Regions from separate parts of the Streptomyces sp. SX-6 genome, predicted to be linked through region 2. Evidence: riboswitches for the same ligand, from Rfam matches in the RefSeq annotation. Region 2 holds a riboswitch; the other holds the start of a gene.
The links. Region 2 has a riboswitch for glycine ahead of gcvT (glycine cleavage system aminomethyltransferase GcvT). Riboswitches for the same ligand answer to the same signal wherever they lie in the genome.
Positions count from the first base shown of each region.

Region 1: linked by a shared signal. The riboswitch ahead of gcvP (aminomethyl-transferring glycine dehydrogenase) and the one ahead of gcvT (glycine cleavage system aminomethyltransferase GcvT) in region 2 are both predicted to bind glycine.

Region 1 covers NZ_JBTHHU010000007.1:5,612-12,525, reverse strand. Annotated here, with positions in the region: gene gcvP (aminomethyl-transferring glycine dehydrogenase) at 1-1,427, opposite strand, end outside; glycine riboswitch at 1,492-1,611, opposite strand; glycine riboswitch at 1,613-1,721, opposite strand; gene ACV530_RS10375 (PRC-barrel domain-containing protein) at 1,838-2,167, shown strand; gene ACV530_RS10370 (DNA polymerase IV) at 2,184-3,551, opposite strand; gene ACV530_RS10365 (MerR family transcriptional regulator) at 3,631-4,317, opposite strand; gene ACV530_RS10360 (bifunctional nuclease family protein) at 4,500-4,973, opposite strand; gene ftsR (transcriptional regulator FtsR) at 5,024-5,791, opposite strand; gene ACV530_RS10350 (FHA domain-containing protein) at 5,809-6,648, opposite strand; gene ACV530_RS10345 (DUF881 domain-containing protein) at 6,779-6,914, opposite strand, start outside.
Region 2 covers NZ_JBTHHU010000036.1:30,195-37,108, forward strand. Annotated here, with positions in the region: gene ACV530_RS30710 (L-serine ammonia-lyase) at 1-194, opposite strand, end outside; gene glyA (serine hydroxymethyltransferase) at 388-1,662, opposite strand; gene gcvH (glycine cleavage system protein GcvH) at 1,697-2,074, opposite strand; gene gcvT (glycine cleavage system aminomethyltransferase GcvT) at 2,144-3,259, opposite strand; glycine riboswitch at 3,407-3,519, opposite strand; gene ACV530_RS30730 (enhanced serine sensitivity protein SseB) at 3,906-4,679, shown strand; gene ACV530_RS30735 (enhanced serine sensitivity protein SseB C-terminal domain-containing protein) at 4,806-5,585, shown strand; gene ACV530_RS30740 (ABC transporter permease) at 5,834-6,832, shown strand.

The DNA.
Region 1 (6,914 bases), on a different contig from region 2:
GTGAGGTAGTCGCCCTGGCGCAGCAGGTTCTCCGGCAGCGTGTCGGCGGCCGACGCGTCGAGGGCCTCGATGTCGGCCTCGACTCCGAACGCGGCCCAGACGGCTGCCAGCTGGTCCCGGGTCGTGGTCTCGTCGCACGCGATGCCGACCCGGTCGGCGTCCACCAGGCGCAGGTTGACGCCCCGTTCGCGGGCGGCCTCCACGACCTCGGCCGCCCGGCCGGGCACGCGCGTGGTGAGGGTGTCGAAGTACGCGCCGTGCACGACCTCGACGCCGCCCGCGCGCAGCCCTTCGGCGAGCAGCGTGGCGTAGCGGTGGGTACGGCGGGCGATGGCCGCGAGGCCGTCCGGGCCGTGGTACACGGCGTACATGCCGGCCATGACCGCGAGCAGCACCTGGGCGGTGCAGATGTTGCTGGTGGCCTTCTCGCGGCGGATGTGCTGTTCGCGGGTCTGCAGCGCGAGGCGGTAGGCCTTGTTGCCGTCCGCGTCGACCGAGACGCCGACCAGGCGGCCGGGGAGGCTGCGGGCGTACTGCTCGCGCACGGCCATGTATCCGGCGTGCGGGCCGCCGAATCCCATGGGGACGCCGAAGCGCTGGGTGGTGCCGACCGCGATGTCGGCACCCAGCTCGCCGGGCGGGGTGAGGAGCGTGAGCGCGAGCAGGTCGGCGGCGACGGTGACGATCGCGCCGAGTTCATGGGCCCGTTCGACGACCGGCCCGAGGTCGCGCACGGCACCGGAGGCACCGGGGTACTGGAGCAGCACGCCGAAGACGCCCCGCTCGGCGATCTCGTCGGGGATGCCGCCGGAGAGGTCGGTGACGACGACCTCGACTCCGGTGGGTTCGGCGCGGGTGCGCAGGACGGCGGTCGTCTGCGGCAGGGTGTCCGCGTCCACGAGGAAGACGCCGTTCTTCACCTTGCCGACGCGGCGGGAGAGCGCCATCGCCTCGGCCGCGGCGGTGCCCTCGTCGAGCAGGGAGGCCCCGGAGGTGGGCAGGCCGGTCAGATCGGCGACGACGGTCTGGAAGTTGAGGAGGGCCTCGAGGCGGCCCTGCGAAATCTCCGGCTGGTAGGGCGTGTAGGCCGTGTACCAGGCGGGGTTCTCCATGACGTTGCGCAGGATCACCGGCGGGGTGAACGTGCCGTGGTAGCCGAGCCCGATCATCGGGGCGAGCACCTGGTTGCGGTCCGCGAGCTCACGCAGCTCGGCGAGGACCTCGGCCTCGGTACGGGGGGCGGGCAGGCCGAGGGCCTCGGTGCTCTTGATCACCTCGGGCACGGCGGCGGCGGTGAGTTCGTCGAGCGAGCCGAAGCCGACCTGGGCGAGCATCTTGGCCTGGGCCTCGTCGTCGGGCCCTATGTGGCGGTCGGCGAAGGGGATTCCGCGCTCCAGGTCGGAAAGGGAGATGCGGTGGGCGGTCATCTGCGGAGGCCTCCTGGTCGTTGCGACCTGCGAGGGGCACCACGACATGGGCACCCCGACGGCCTCCCCCTCTGTCATCTCGACCTGAGAGCTTCACCGGGCCGCGGAGCACCCGGCTTTCACCGTCGGTGAGGAGGGGCTCGGCGTGGTACCCGGCCGGGGCCCGACCTGCTTTCCAGAGTGACCTTGCCCGTACGGTACGGGTGCCTGAGAGATTCCGGGGAGGATTTGCTCCTTCGGCGCCTCCGTCGATGCCCATCAGGGCCCTCAGGAGGACTCTCCCGCACGGGTTCTGCGGCCAATCGCCAGCCTACCAGCGGGTCTCCACGGGCGGATCTCCCGAGTGGCCGCTTACCGCTTTGTGGCTTTTCGTGGTTCTCGTGGTGCCCCAATGGTTCTCGTGGTGCCCCATGGGAGGAAGCATGCAGACCGACGTCGACCCCCGGAGCCTGATCGGCCGCAAGGCATACGACCGCCACGGCGCGAAGATCGGCACGGTGGACGAGGTCTACCTGGACGACGCGACCGGGGAGCCGGAGTGGGCCGCCGTCCGCACGGGGCTGTTCAGCCGGGACGCCTTCGTGCCGCTGGAGCCTAGCGAGGTCGTGGACGACACCCTGCGCATCCCCTATGAACGGGCGCTCATCAAGGAGGCGCCCGATTTCGGCGTCGGCCGCCACCTCTCCCCCGAACAGGAGCTGCAGCTCTACCGGCACTACCGCCTCGACCTGCCCTCGTGAACGCACCGCGCACCGGTCAGGGCGCCGGCTCCTGCGCCCCGCTCCCGGTGGGCCGTATCAGCGGCAGGGGGTCGGCGGGCTCGAGGGCGGGGTCGTCGACCGCGAACGTGCGCACGCGCCCCGGGCCGGACCAGGGCACCTCGAAGCGGACCGTGACCTTGCCGACCCCGCTCCCCTGCACCCACCCCGGCCCGTGCTCGGCATGCAGGACGTCCAGCCCCGGCAGCCACTGCCGTGGCCTCGGCACAGCGCTCGCCTCCTCCCGCACCGGGGCCTCGGCGGCCTCCTGCGCACCGGCCTCGGCCGCGTCACCCGCCGCCTGCGCGAAGAGGTCCTCCTGGGTGTAGTCGGCGAGACCGCTGACCCCGACCCCCAGCAGCCGCACTCCCGCCGTCGTGTCGACCGTCTCGATCAGCCGGGCCGCGGCCTCGCGGACCACGACGGGGTCGTCGGTCGGACCGCGCAGGGTCTCCGAGCGGGTCAGGGTGGAGAAGTCGTAGCGCCGCACCTTGATGACGACCGTGCGCCCCGATCTCCCGGCGGCCCTCAGCCGCTGGACGCAGCGGTCCGCGAGGCGGGCGATCTCGAGCTGCACCCGGACCCGGTCGGTCAGGTCCTCGGCGAAGGTGTCCTCGACCGACACGGACTTGGCATCGCGCTCGGCCACGACCGGGCGGTCGTCATGGCCGGTCGCGAGGGCGTGCAGCCCCGCGCCGTGCGCCTTGCCGAGCAGCCTGACCAGCTCCGCCTCACCCGCCTCGGCCGTCTCCGCCACCGTGTGGATGCCGGCCTTCCGCAGGGTCTCGGCGGTCGCCGGACCGACGCCCGGGATCACCCGCACCGACATCGGGCCCAGGAGCTCCCTCTCGGTGCCGGGCTCGATGACGAGAAGCCCGTCGGGCTTGGCCTGCTCGGACGCGATCTTCGCCAGCATCTTGGACCCCGCGAGCCCCACCGACCCGCTGAGCCCGGTCGCCGCCCGGATGTCCCGCCGCAGCTTTTCACCGACGGCACGGACGGCCGCCAAGGAGGGCTCGACGCCCCCGGCCTCGAGATCCACGAAGGCCTCGTCGAGGCTCAGCGGCTCCACCAGCGGCGACAGCTCGCCCAGCAGCCCCATGACCACCTCGCTGACCCCGCGGTACAGGGAGAACCTCGGGGTCAGATACGCGGCGTTGGGACAGAGCCGCCGGGCCTGGGCCGTCGCCATGGCCGAATGGACGCCGAAGACGCGCGCCTCGTACGACGCCGTGGCCACCACGCCACGGGGACCGATGCCGCCCACCACCACCGGTTTCCCGCGCAGGCTGGGCTTGGCCGCCTGCTCCGCCGAAGCGTAGAAGGCGTCCATGTCCAGGTGCAGGATGGTGGGGGCATCTCTCACATGATCGATGCTGCCGCACACCACTGACAATCGCACGTATGCGCGACTGGAGATGCCCGGAATGCGGCCCGGCCGACGGTCAGCCGGCCCGGTTGCGGCGCCGCGCCAGCTCGTCCATGGGGTTGTGCCCGATGAGCGTCTCGCCGGTGTCGACACGCTCACCGTGCAGCTGGGCGAGCGCGCTCTCGACGTCCCGCCACACCACGCCGACCGCGATGCCGAAGACCCCCTGGCCGCCCTGCAGAAGCCCGACGACATCGTCGGGCGACGCGCACTCGTACACCGTGGCGCCGTCGCTCATCAGCGTCATCTGCGCCAGATCGGCCATGCCGCACGAGCTCAGGTGCTGCACGGCGGTGCGGATGTTCTGCAGGGACACGCCCGTGTCCAGCAGCCGCTTGACGATCTTGAGGACGACCACGTCCCGGAAGCTGTAGAGCCGCTGGCTGCCCGAACCGTACGCGGGCCGCACACTGGGCTCGACGAGCCCCGTACGCGCCCAGTAGTCCAGCTGCCGATAGGTGATACCGGCCGCCGCGCATGCGGTCGGCCCCCTGTATCCGATGACCTCGGAGCCTGTTGCTCCGCTTTCTGCGCCGACCTCCCCCTGGGAGTTCCGCCCGCGCGGCGCGGTGACCGCCGCCGCGGCGGGGACAGGGGCGCCCCCCATGCCTTTCAGGCCATGGGGGCGGGTCACCGGTTCGACCGTTCCCCCATGCAGCGGATACGGACTGCCGACCGCTGTACCGTCGCCCGTGCTTCTCACGCCGACCTCCGTCCTTGACCTGCCCTCTCGACGGTAGGCAGTCGCTCGGGGTGCGTCAACGATCGCCACACTCGGCACGCCGAGTGATAATCACCCAGAGAGTGGTTTTACGTGTCCCGGTAACGGGAAAAGCTACTCGAATGCCCCACAGGGCCGACGACCTGGTGCGGCCGCCGCATACCTCACTGGCTGTTGGTGCCGAAGTCTTCCGGTGAGATCTGGTCGAGGAACTCGCGGAACTTCTCGACCTCGTCCTCCTGCTCATCCGGGATGGCGATGCCGGCATCGTCCAGCACACCGTCGCTGCCGTAGATCGGCGTCCCGGTGCGCAGTGCCAGCGCTATGGCGTCGGATGGCCTCGCGCTGACCTCCACCCCGCTGGCGAAGACGAGCTCCGCGTAGAACACGCCCTCACGGAGATCCGTGATGCGCACCTCAGCGAGCTGCTGCCCCACCGCGTCCAGCACATCCTTGAAAAGGTCATGGGTCAGCGGCCTGGCAGGGGCCATGCCCTGCTGGGCGAAGGCGATCGCCGTCGCCTCCCCCGGTCCGATCCAGATGGGGAGGTAGCGGTCGCCTCCCACTTCACGCAGGAGCACGATCGGCTGGTTGGAGGGCATTTCGACCCGGACACCCACGACATCGAGCTCGTTCACACAGCAACCCTAGGCCGTGCCCGGCAGGTTTGGGTAGTCGGGCCGCCGCCTCACTGCGCTCGGTTGCGCAGCGCCGCCTGGACCAGGGCCGCGTGCAGCCGTACGGACAGCGTCGCAAGCTCCCGGACAGTGGCTTCCGCGTGCGCCCTGGTCTGCGGATTGCGGTGCCTGCGCAGGGGTGCGACCACTTGTTCGACAAGCCCTGCCTCGCGCTCGGCGGCGGCCTTCATGACACGCAGATGACGCGGCTCCAGACCGAAACGGCCGAGATCGGCGACGAGCTTGGCGATCGCCAGGGCGTCGGCGTCGAATCCGCCGTCCGGGTAGGCGCCGAGCAGGCCGTACGACTCCCATTCCGCCAGCTCGCCCTCGGTCACGCCCGTGGTGGCCAGCAGCTCCTCCCGGCCGGCCCGGGCCGCGGCAGGGGCCGTGGGGCCGGTCTCGGGGGCCTGGGGCCCGTCCGAGCCCTCCGGGAGCTCCAGGGCGTCCCGCGCCGGGGCGGGAGCGGGCAGCTGCACCCGCTCGCCCCGGGCCATGGCGTCCAGATGCTCCCGGATGACCTTCAGAGGGAGATAGTGGTCGCGCTGCATGCGCAGCACATGCCCCAGCCGCTCGACGTCCGACGTGCTGAACTTGCGGTAGCCGGACGGCGTGCGCTGGGGCTCGACCAGGCCCTCCGCCTCCAAGAAACGGATCTTGGAGATGGTGACCTCGGGGAATTCCTCACGCAGCAGATTGAGCACCGTGCCGATGCTCACCAGCCGGCCTTCCGCAGCGGCGGCACCGGGACCGGAACCGCCCGACGGTGTCTGGAGCATGAGTCTTTCCCCTGGGGTCAGATGCCTCGCTGGCTGCCGAAGAAGACCAGACGGTACTTGCCGATCTGCACCTCGTCGCCGTTGGACAGCACGGCCGAGTCGATCTGCTCCCGGTTGACGTACGTGCCGTTGAGGCTGCCGACATCCGTGACGGTGAAGCCGCCGTCGTGGCTGCGGCGGAACTCCACATGACGACGCGAAACGGTGACGTCGTCGAGGAAGATGTCGCTCTGCGGGTGACGGCCCGCCGTGGTCACCTCGCCGTCCAGCAGGAAGCGGCTGCCGGAGTTGGGACCGCGCCGGACCACCAGCAGGGCCGAACCCTGCGGCAGGGCGTCGACGGCCGCCTGCGCCTCGGGGGACAGCGCCGGGATCGGCGTCTGGCCGGTGGTCTCCGAGTCATAGGCCTCGAGACCGGAGATCGAGATGGTGGAGGTGGTCTCCGAGGCACGCTCGGCCACGGCCCCCGGCCGCAGTGGCGCACCGCACTGGGAACAGAACCGGCTGGTCTCGCCATTCCGGTGGCCGCACCTCGTACACACCTGCACGGCAGCCCCTCCACCCGCGCTCGAGGTCGGTGGTGCCCCGAAACCTATGCGGCCCGTCGCCGCCGGGTCAACAGGAGGCAGGCCCTGTCCGCCCTGGACGTCACCGCCGGGCGCTCCCAGCTGGTCCCGGAACAGCGGGCGGCCCTCCTGGCTCTCCTCGCCCTCCACCGGACGCGCGGCCCGATGCCGGGCGGCACCGCCGCCGCTCTGGCGTGCGCTCTTGCCGAACAACTTCGCAAACAACTTCACGGGCGATTCCCCTTGACCGAAACAGACCCGCCCGTGGGGCAGGACAAACCCTCGATGCACACACCGTCCGACCCGGACATCCTTACAACGTCCATGGCCAACAGACAGTTTCCATCACGCACCCCCATCTTGGTGCGCCGACCCCCCGCAACTTGCCGCCCTCCCCGCAGAGCCCCTGCGCCGTCCCGTCTCACTGCGATGACGACCGAGCGTAGTCAGGCCGCTTCGCCGGGCGCAAGGCGTCGACAACGATCTTCTCAGACCGGACGACGTTGACGCCCGCCTGCTCCTTCTGCAGAGTCTGCACCACTCCACCGGGAATGTTG
Region 2 (6,914 bases):
TTGGGCGTGCCGTGGCCGTGGCCGGTGGCACCGAGGGAGCCGAAGAGCTCCGCGCGCACGGACGTGGTCTGCGCGAGCAGGCCGTCCTTCTTGAGACGCCCCACGAACATGCGGGCGGCGCGCATCGGGCCGACCGTATGGGAGCTGGACGGGCCTATGCCGATCGAGAAGAGATCGAAGACGGAGATGGCCACGGTGGCAGCTCCTTGTGGTTCGGGGGCGGTACAGGGGGGAAGCCCGCTTCTCAGTGTGCGTGATGCGGGTGGTTTTGCGCCGGGGGCCGGTGGTGATGCGGCGCACGTTCGCCGGCCCCGGTCACGGTACGGGGGCGTCGGTTCACTGTGGAGTGTGCCCGACGCCCCCTACCGGCTGGTTAACCCGGAGTTACTACAGACCGGGGTAGAGCGGGTACTTGTCCGCCAGGGCCGTGACACGGGCCTTGAGGGCGGCCGCGTCGGCCGTCCCGAAGGGAGAGGGCGCCTTGAGCGCCTCGGCGATGATGTCGGCGACCTCGCGGAAGTCCTCCGCCGTGAAGCCGCGCGTGGCCAGCGCCGGGGTGCCGATCCGCAGGCCCGAGGTGACCATCGGGGGGCGCGGGTCGTTCGGGATGGCGTTGCGGTTGACCGTGATGCCGACCTCGTGGAGACGGTCCTCCGCCTGCTGCCCGTCGAGCTCGCTGTTGCGCAGGTCGACCAGGACCAGGTGGACGTCGGTGCCGCCGGACAGGACGGAGACGCCGACCTCCGTGACGTCGTCCTGGACCAGGCGCTCGGCCAGGATCTTCGCGCCCTCGAGGGTGCGCCGCTGGCGGTCCTTGAACTCCTCGCTCGCCGCGACCTTGAACGAGACCGCCTTGGCCGCGATCACGTGCTCGAGCGGGCCGCCCTGCTGGCCGGGGAAGACCGCCGAGTTGATCTTCTTGGCGAGCTCGGCCGTGGACAGGATCACACCGCCGCGCGGGCCGCCCAGGGTCTTGTGCGTGGTGGTGGTCACCACGTGCGCGTGCGGCACCGGGGAGGGGTGCAGCCCGGCGGCGACCAGGCCCGCGAAGTGGGCCATGTCGACCATCAGGTACGCGCCGACCTCGTCGGCGATCCGGCGGAAGGCCGCGAAGTCCAGCTGACGCGGGTAGGCGGACCAGCCGGCGACGATCAGCTTCGGGCGGTGCTCCTTGGCGAGGCGCTCGACCTCCTCCATGTCGACCAGGTTGGTCTTCTCGTCGACGTGGTAGGCGACCACGTTGTAGAGCTTGCCGGAGAAGTTGATCTTCATGCCGTGGGTCAGGTGCCCGCCGTGGGCGAGGTTCAGACCCAGGATGGTGTCGCCGGGGGAGAGCAGGGCGAACATCGCGGCGGCGTTGGCCTGCGCACCGGAGTGCGGCTGGACGTTCGCGTGCTCGGCGCCGAAGAGCGCCTTGATCCGGTCGATCGCGATCTGCTCGACGACGTCGACGTGCTCGCAGCCGCCGTAGTAGCGGCGGCCCGGGTAGCCCTCGGCGTACTTGTTGGTGAGGACGGAGCCCTGGGCCTCCATGACGGCGACCGGAGCGAAGTTCTCCGACGCGATCATCTCGAGGGTGGACTGCTGGCGGTGGAGTTCGGCGTCGACAGCGGCGGCGACGTCGGGGTCGAGCTCATGGAGGGAGCTGTTCAGCAGAGACATGAGTTCTTCCTGGGGCAAGGGGCGGGCGGAGGGGTCAGCCTGCGGTGAAGGCCTCGTACTCGGCGGCGGTCAGCAGGTCCGCCGGCTCGTCCGTGATCTTCACCTTGAACAGCCAGCCGCCCTCGAGGGGGGCGGAGTTCACCAGCGCGGGGTCGTCCACGACGTCCTGGTTGGCCTCGACGACCTCACCCGTGACCGGGGCGAACAGGTCGCTGACCGACTTGGTCGACTCCAGCTCGCCACAGGTCTCGCCCGCGGTGATCGTGTCACCGACCGCGGGGAGCTGGGCGTAGACGACGTCACCGAGCGCGTTGGCCGCGAACTCCGTGATGCCGACCGTCGCCACACCGTTCTCGGCGGCCGACAGCCACTCGTGCTCCTTGGTGTAGCGCAGCTGCTGGGGGTTGCTCATGGGTCGATTCTCCTGTACGTGCGGGGATGCTGGTGCAACGGGTCTTGACAGGTGAGACGGAAGCGGAAGTCAGCGGTCCCTCTTGTAGAAGGGAAGCGCCACTACCTCGTACGGCTCGTGGCTGCCGCGGATGTCGACGGCGACGCCCTCGGTTCCGGGCGCCGCGTGGGCCGCGTCCACGTACGCGATCGCGACCGGCTTGCCGAGCGTGGGGGAGGGGGCGCCCGAGGTCACCTCGCCGATGACCTCGTCGCCCGCGACGACCGGGTACCCGGCGCGCGGCACCCGGCGGCCGGCGGCGACCAGGCCGACGAGCTTGCGGGGCGGGGCGGTCCGGGCGCGTTCGGCGGCGGCCTCGAGCGCGGCGCGGCCGACGAAGTCGCCGGGCTTGTCGAACTTCACGACCCGGCCGAGCCCCGCGTCGAACGGGGTCGTCGCGGCGGTCAGCTCGTGCCCGTACAGCGGCATGCCCGCCTCCAGGCGCAGGGTGTCCCGGCAGGAGAGGCCGCAGGGCACCAGGCCCGCGCCGGCCCCGGCCTCGGTCAGCGCCTGCCACAGCTTCTCGGCGTCACCGGGCGCGACGAACAGCTCGAAGCCGTCCTCGCCGGTGTAGCCGGTGCGGGCGATCAGCGGGGACACGCCCGCGACCGTGCCGGGCAGGCCCGCGTAGTACTTCAGGCCGTCCAGGTCGGCGTCGGTGACGGAGGCCAGGATGCCGGGGGAGGCCGGGCCCTGGACGGCGATGAGCGCGTAGTTGTCGCGGTCGTCGCGGACGGCCGTCTCGAAGCCGGCCGCCCGCTCGGTGAGCGCGTCCAGCACCGTCTGGGCGTTGGAGGCGTTGGCGACCACCATGTACTCCTGCTCGGCCAGGCGGTAGACGATCAGGTCGTCCAGGATGCCGCCGTCGGCGTTGCAGATCATGGTGTACCGGGCGCGGCCGACGGCCAGCGCGGAGAGGTTGCCGACCAGCGCGTGGTCCAGGGCCTGGCTGGCGCCGGGGCCGGTGAGGGTGATCTCGCCCATGTGCGAGAGGTCGAAGAGCCCGGCACGGGTACGGACGGCGAGGTGCTCGTCGCGCTCGCTGCCGTAGCGCAGGGGCATGTCCCAGCCCGCGAAGTCGGTCATCGTCGCGCCGAGGGCGCGGTGCAGCGCGTCGAGGGCGGTGTGACGGGGTACGGCGGTCATGGCTGGGCTCCCGGGCAGACGTCGCGAGGATCTGGCCTCCCCATCTGTCATCGGAACCTGAGAGGTTCACCGAGAGCTCCGCTGGGGAACTCCGGCTTGCACCTTGGGTGGGGCCGTCGTACGCGGCGGCCCGCTTTTCAGATCTGCCTCACCCGCGCGGTACGGGGCCTGAGAGATTCAAGGGAGGAACTTGCTCCTTCGGCGCCCGGTGTGCACGGTGCGGTTGCGGCGTGCTGCCGGGGCTCTCCCGCGCGGATTCGAGCGGCCGGTATGCAGTTGGTGCCGTGCGTAGTGCCGTGCGGCGGGCACATCATTGCACGTACGAGCGTGCGATGGGCCGTCTGAGGGGTACCGATTTGGCACCGCCGGGGAAGGGTGCCCCTGCCCCGCCCTTTCACCGTTTCTTCCGGGGCTCCGCCCCGGACCCCGAAACCGCGCTCCGCACGGTTGTCCTCAATCGCCGGACGGGCTGGATTTTCGCGCCCGCGCTGAAAATCAAGCCCGGCCCGGCACTATCAAGCCCGTCCGGCGATTGAGGACGAGCGGCGAAGCCGCGACAGGGGTCTGGGGCGCAGCCCCAGGCGGGGCCCGGGGCGCATCCCCCCACCCACCGGCGAGCCCAGGCGCAGCCGTTAAGGTGCCGGGGATGAGCATTCCCGAGCAGTACCGGAGCGAAGCGCAAGCGCAGGCGGCATGGCCCGCCAACGCACTCGAGGAGGTGCTCGCCGCCTCCGTGGGGGCACCCGGCGCGGGTGCGCGGATCCTCGAGGCGCTCGGCCGCAGCCTGGTGTGGATTCCGCTGCCGAACGGCGGCGGGGAAGGCGACGCCGGCCTCGACATCCCCACCATGGAGCTCGGCGGAGCCGCGTACGTACCGGTCTTCAGCTCCGAGCAGGAGTTCCTGCGCGTGGCCGGGGCACAGATGCCCTTCACCGTCGCGCCCGCCGTCGAGTTCGCGCGCGGCCTGCCCCCGCAGGCCGGCATCGTGGTCAACCCCGAGGGCACCGTCGGCGTGCCCCTGCCGCCGCCCGCCGTGGCCGAGTTGTGCCGGGCCGGGCGCGTCCGCCTCACGGGGGAGCCGACCGGGGGCCGGGTGCGGCTGCACCAGCCCGACTGGCAGGACGAGCCCACCGCCTTCCTCGCCGCCGCCGGGCTCGAGTTCACCGCGGTCCGCGTGGTCCGCACGGCGCGCCGGGCCCTCGCCTCCGTCGAGGGCGGCGCCCCCTCGCTGTTCGTCGGCGTCGAGCTCGACCTGCCCGACGACGACAGCCGCGAGGCCACCATGGCCGCCCTCGGCCGTGCGCTGGGCTCCGTCCCCGTGCTCTGGCCCGTACAGCTCGTCTTCCTCGACGTGGCGAACGACCCCGTCGGCGACTGGATGCGTGAACAGGTCCGTCCGTTCTACGACCGTGACCGGTGACTGGCCCCCTGTCCGCCACCGCTCCCTCGTAAGCTGGTTGGACGACCGTACGGAGTGCGCCACCGCGCCCTGCCGCGGTGAGACGAACCCGGTGGCAGAGACGGCCGAGAGAAGAGGCGGACCCAGGTGAGCGCGGGCGCGGAGAGCGGCGTGGAGCAGGTGCTGCGCCAAGTGGCGCCCGGAGGGTACGAGGCCTACGAGGCGTTGCTGCGTGCCGTTGCCGAGGGCAGCCTCTGGATGCTGCTGTGGCACGGCCAGGCCGGTTCGCCCGATGCGCAGTACGGGAACATGGAGGTCGACGGGCTCGGCTACGCGCCCTGTGTCACCTCCGCCCGGGAGCTCGCCGCCAGCGGCTGGAGCCGGGCCCACGAGATCGTCCCCGGCCGTTCCCTCGCCGCCTCGCTCTACCCCGGCCGCTGGGGCCTGTGGCTCAACCCGCACGCGCCCGGCGGCGGCGTCGGCATCCCCTGGCTCGACCTGCGCCGGATCGCCGGCGGCCTGGACCGGCTGCCCGCGGGGCCGCTGCGGCTGAGCGACCCGGCCGGCGACCTGCCCGACGCGGGGCAGTTCTACGCCCTGCTCACCCAGCACGCCCAGCGCACCCCGGCCGTCCGCGCGCTGCGCCGCGCCTGGGTGCGGCCGACGCTGGGGGACCCGTACCTGGCGATCGGGCTCGAGCTGTACGACACCTCCCAAGCCACCGTCGAGGCGGTGCAGTTGATGATGCGCCAGTCGGTCGGCGCGGTGCCCGAGGGGGTGCCGGTGTCCACGGTGGCGATGTCGGACGAGTACGACCCTGTCGCCATGTGGATGCGGGCCAACGCCCGCCCGTTCTACGACCGTGACGACCGGGGCGGCCCCGCGCCCGCGGCGGGCTACGGCTACCCGCAGCAGCGCGCGTACTGAGCGCATAACGGAACTCTCCTCCGCACATCACGGTTGCGCATCCTTTGCACCCCGGGTCTGGCGGGTGATCGCGAGCGCGTTGAAGACTCCCGCTCCAAGGGCCATCGGTCCTGTACGACCTGCTCCGCACGTGTTGAACAAGCACAGCGTCCCGCACCACAGCACCACTTGCACCAGTGATGTGAGCCAGCCGCTCAAGCGGCAGGGGTGGCCCGGCAGTTCGCCGGTCGAGAGGGGTCCTCCAGACGATGACGGCACCATCGCCCGATACCAGCACGACCGAACCTTCGGTCGACTTCGTCGGGGCCGGTCTTCCGGCCAAGGCCATCGAGGGCCGCTCCCCGTGGCGTATCGCGTGGACACGGCTCAAGCGCGACAAGTGGGCTCTCGGCGGTGGCATCGTGGTGGTGCTGCTGATCCTGGTCGCGATCCTGGCCCCGGTCATCGTGCACTTCCTCGGCCATCCGCCGAACGATTTCCACGAGGACCAGATCGATTCCCTCACCGGCCTCCCGAAGAAGTCCTGGGGCGGCATCGACGGGGACTTCCTGCTCGGCAGCGAACCCACCAACGGCCGCGACGTGTTCAGCCGCGTCGTCTACGGCACCCGGGTCTCGCTGATCGTCGCCTTCCTCTCCGCGGTGGTCGCGGTGGCGATCGGCACGGTCATGGGCATCGTCGCGGGCTACTTCGGCGGCTGGGTCGACACGATCATCAGCCGGATCATGGACGCCCTGCTGGCCTTCCCCCAGCTGCTGTTCATCATCGCGCTGATCTCCGTCGTGCCCAACGAGCTGTGGGGGCTGACGGGTTCGGGGGTGCGGATGGCCGTGCTGATCGCGGTGATCGGCTTCTTCGGCTGGCCGTACGTGGGCCGCATCGTGCGCGGTCAGACGCTGTCGCTCAGAGAGCGCGAGTACGTCGAGGCCGCGCGCAGCCTCGGCGCCGGGCGGACGTACATCCTCTTCCGCGAGCTGCTGCCCAATCTGGTGGCACCGATCACCGTGTACGCGACGCTGATGATCCCCACCAACGTCCTCACCGAGGCCGCGCTGAGCTTCCTCGGCGCCGGTGTCAAACCGCCGACGTCCTCCTGGGGGCAGATGCTCTCCAAGGCCGTGGAGACCTATGAGGGCGACCCGATGTTCATGATCATCCCGGGTGTCGCCATCTTCGTCACGGTGCTGGCCTTCAACCTGCTGGGCGACGGCGTGCGGGACGCGCTGGACCCCAAGGGCTCCCGCTGAGCCGACCCGCTTGAGCAGAACCGCTTCTTCATATCCATCTCATACGGAGGTCGCGGCATCGTGGCAACGCAAGGAAGTACGC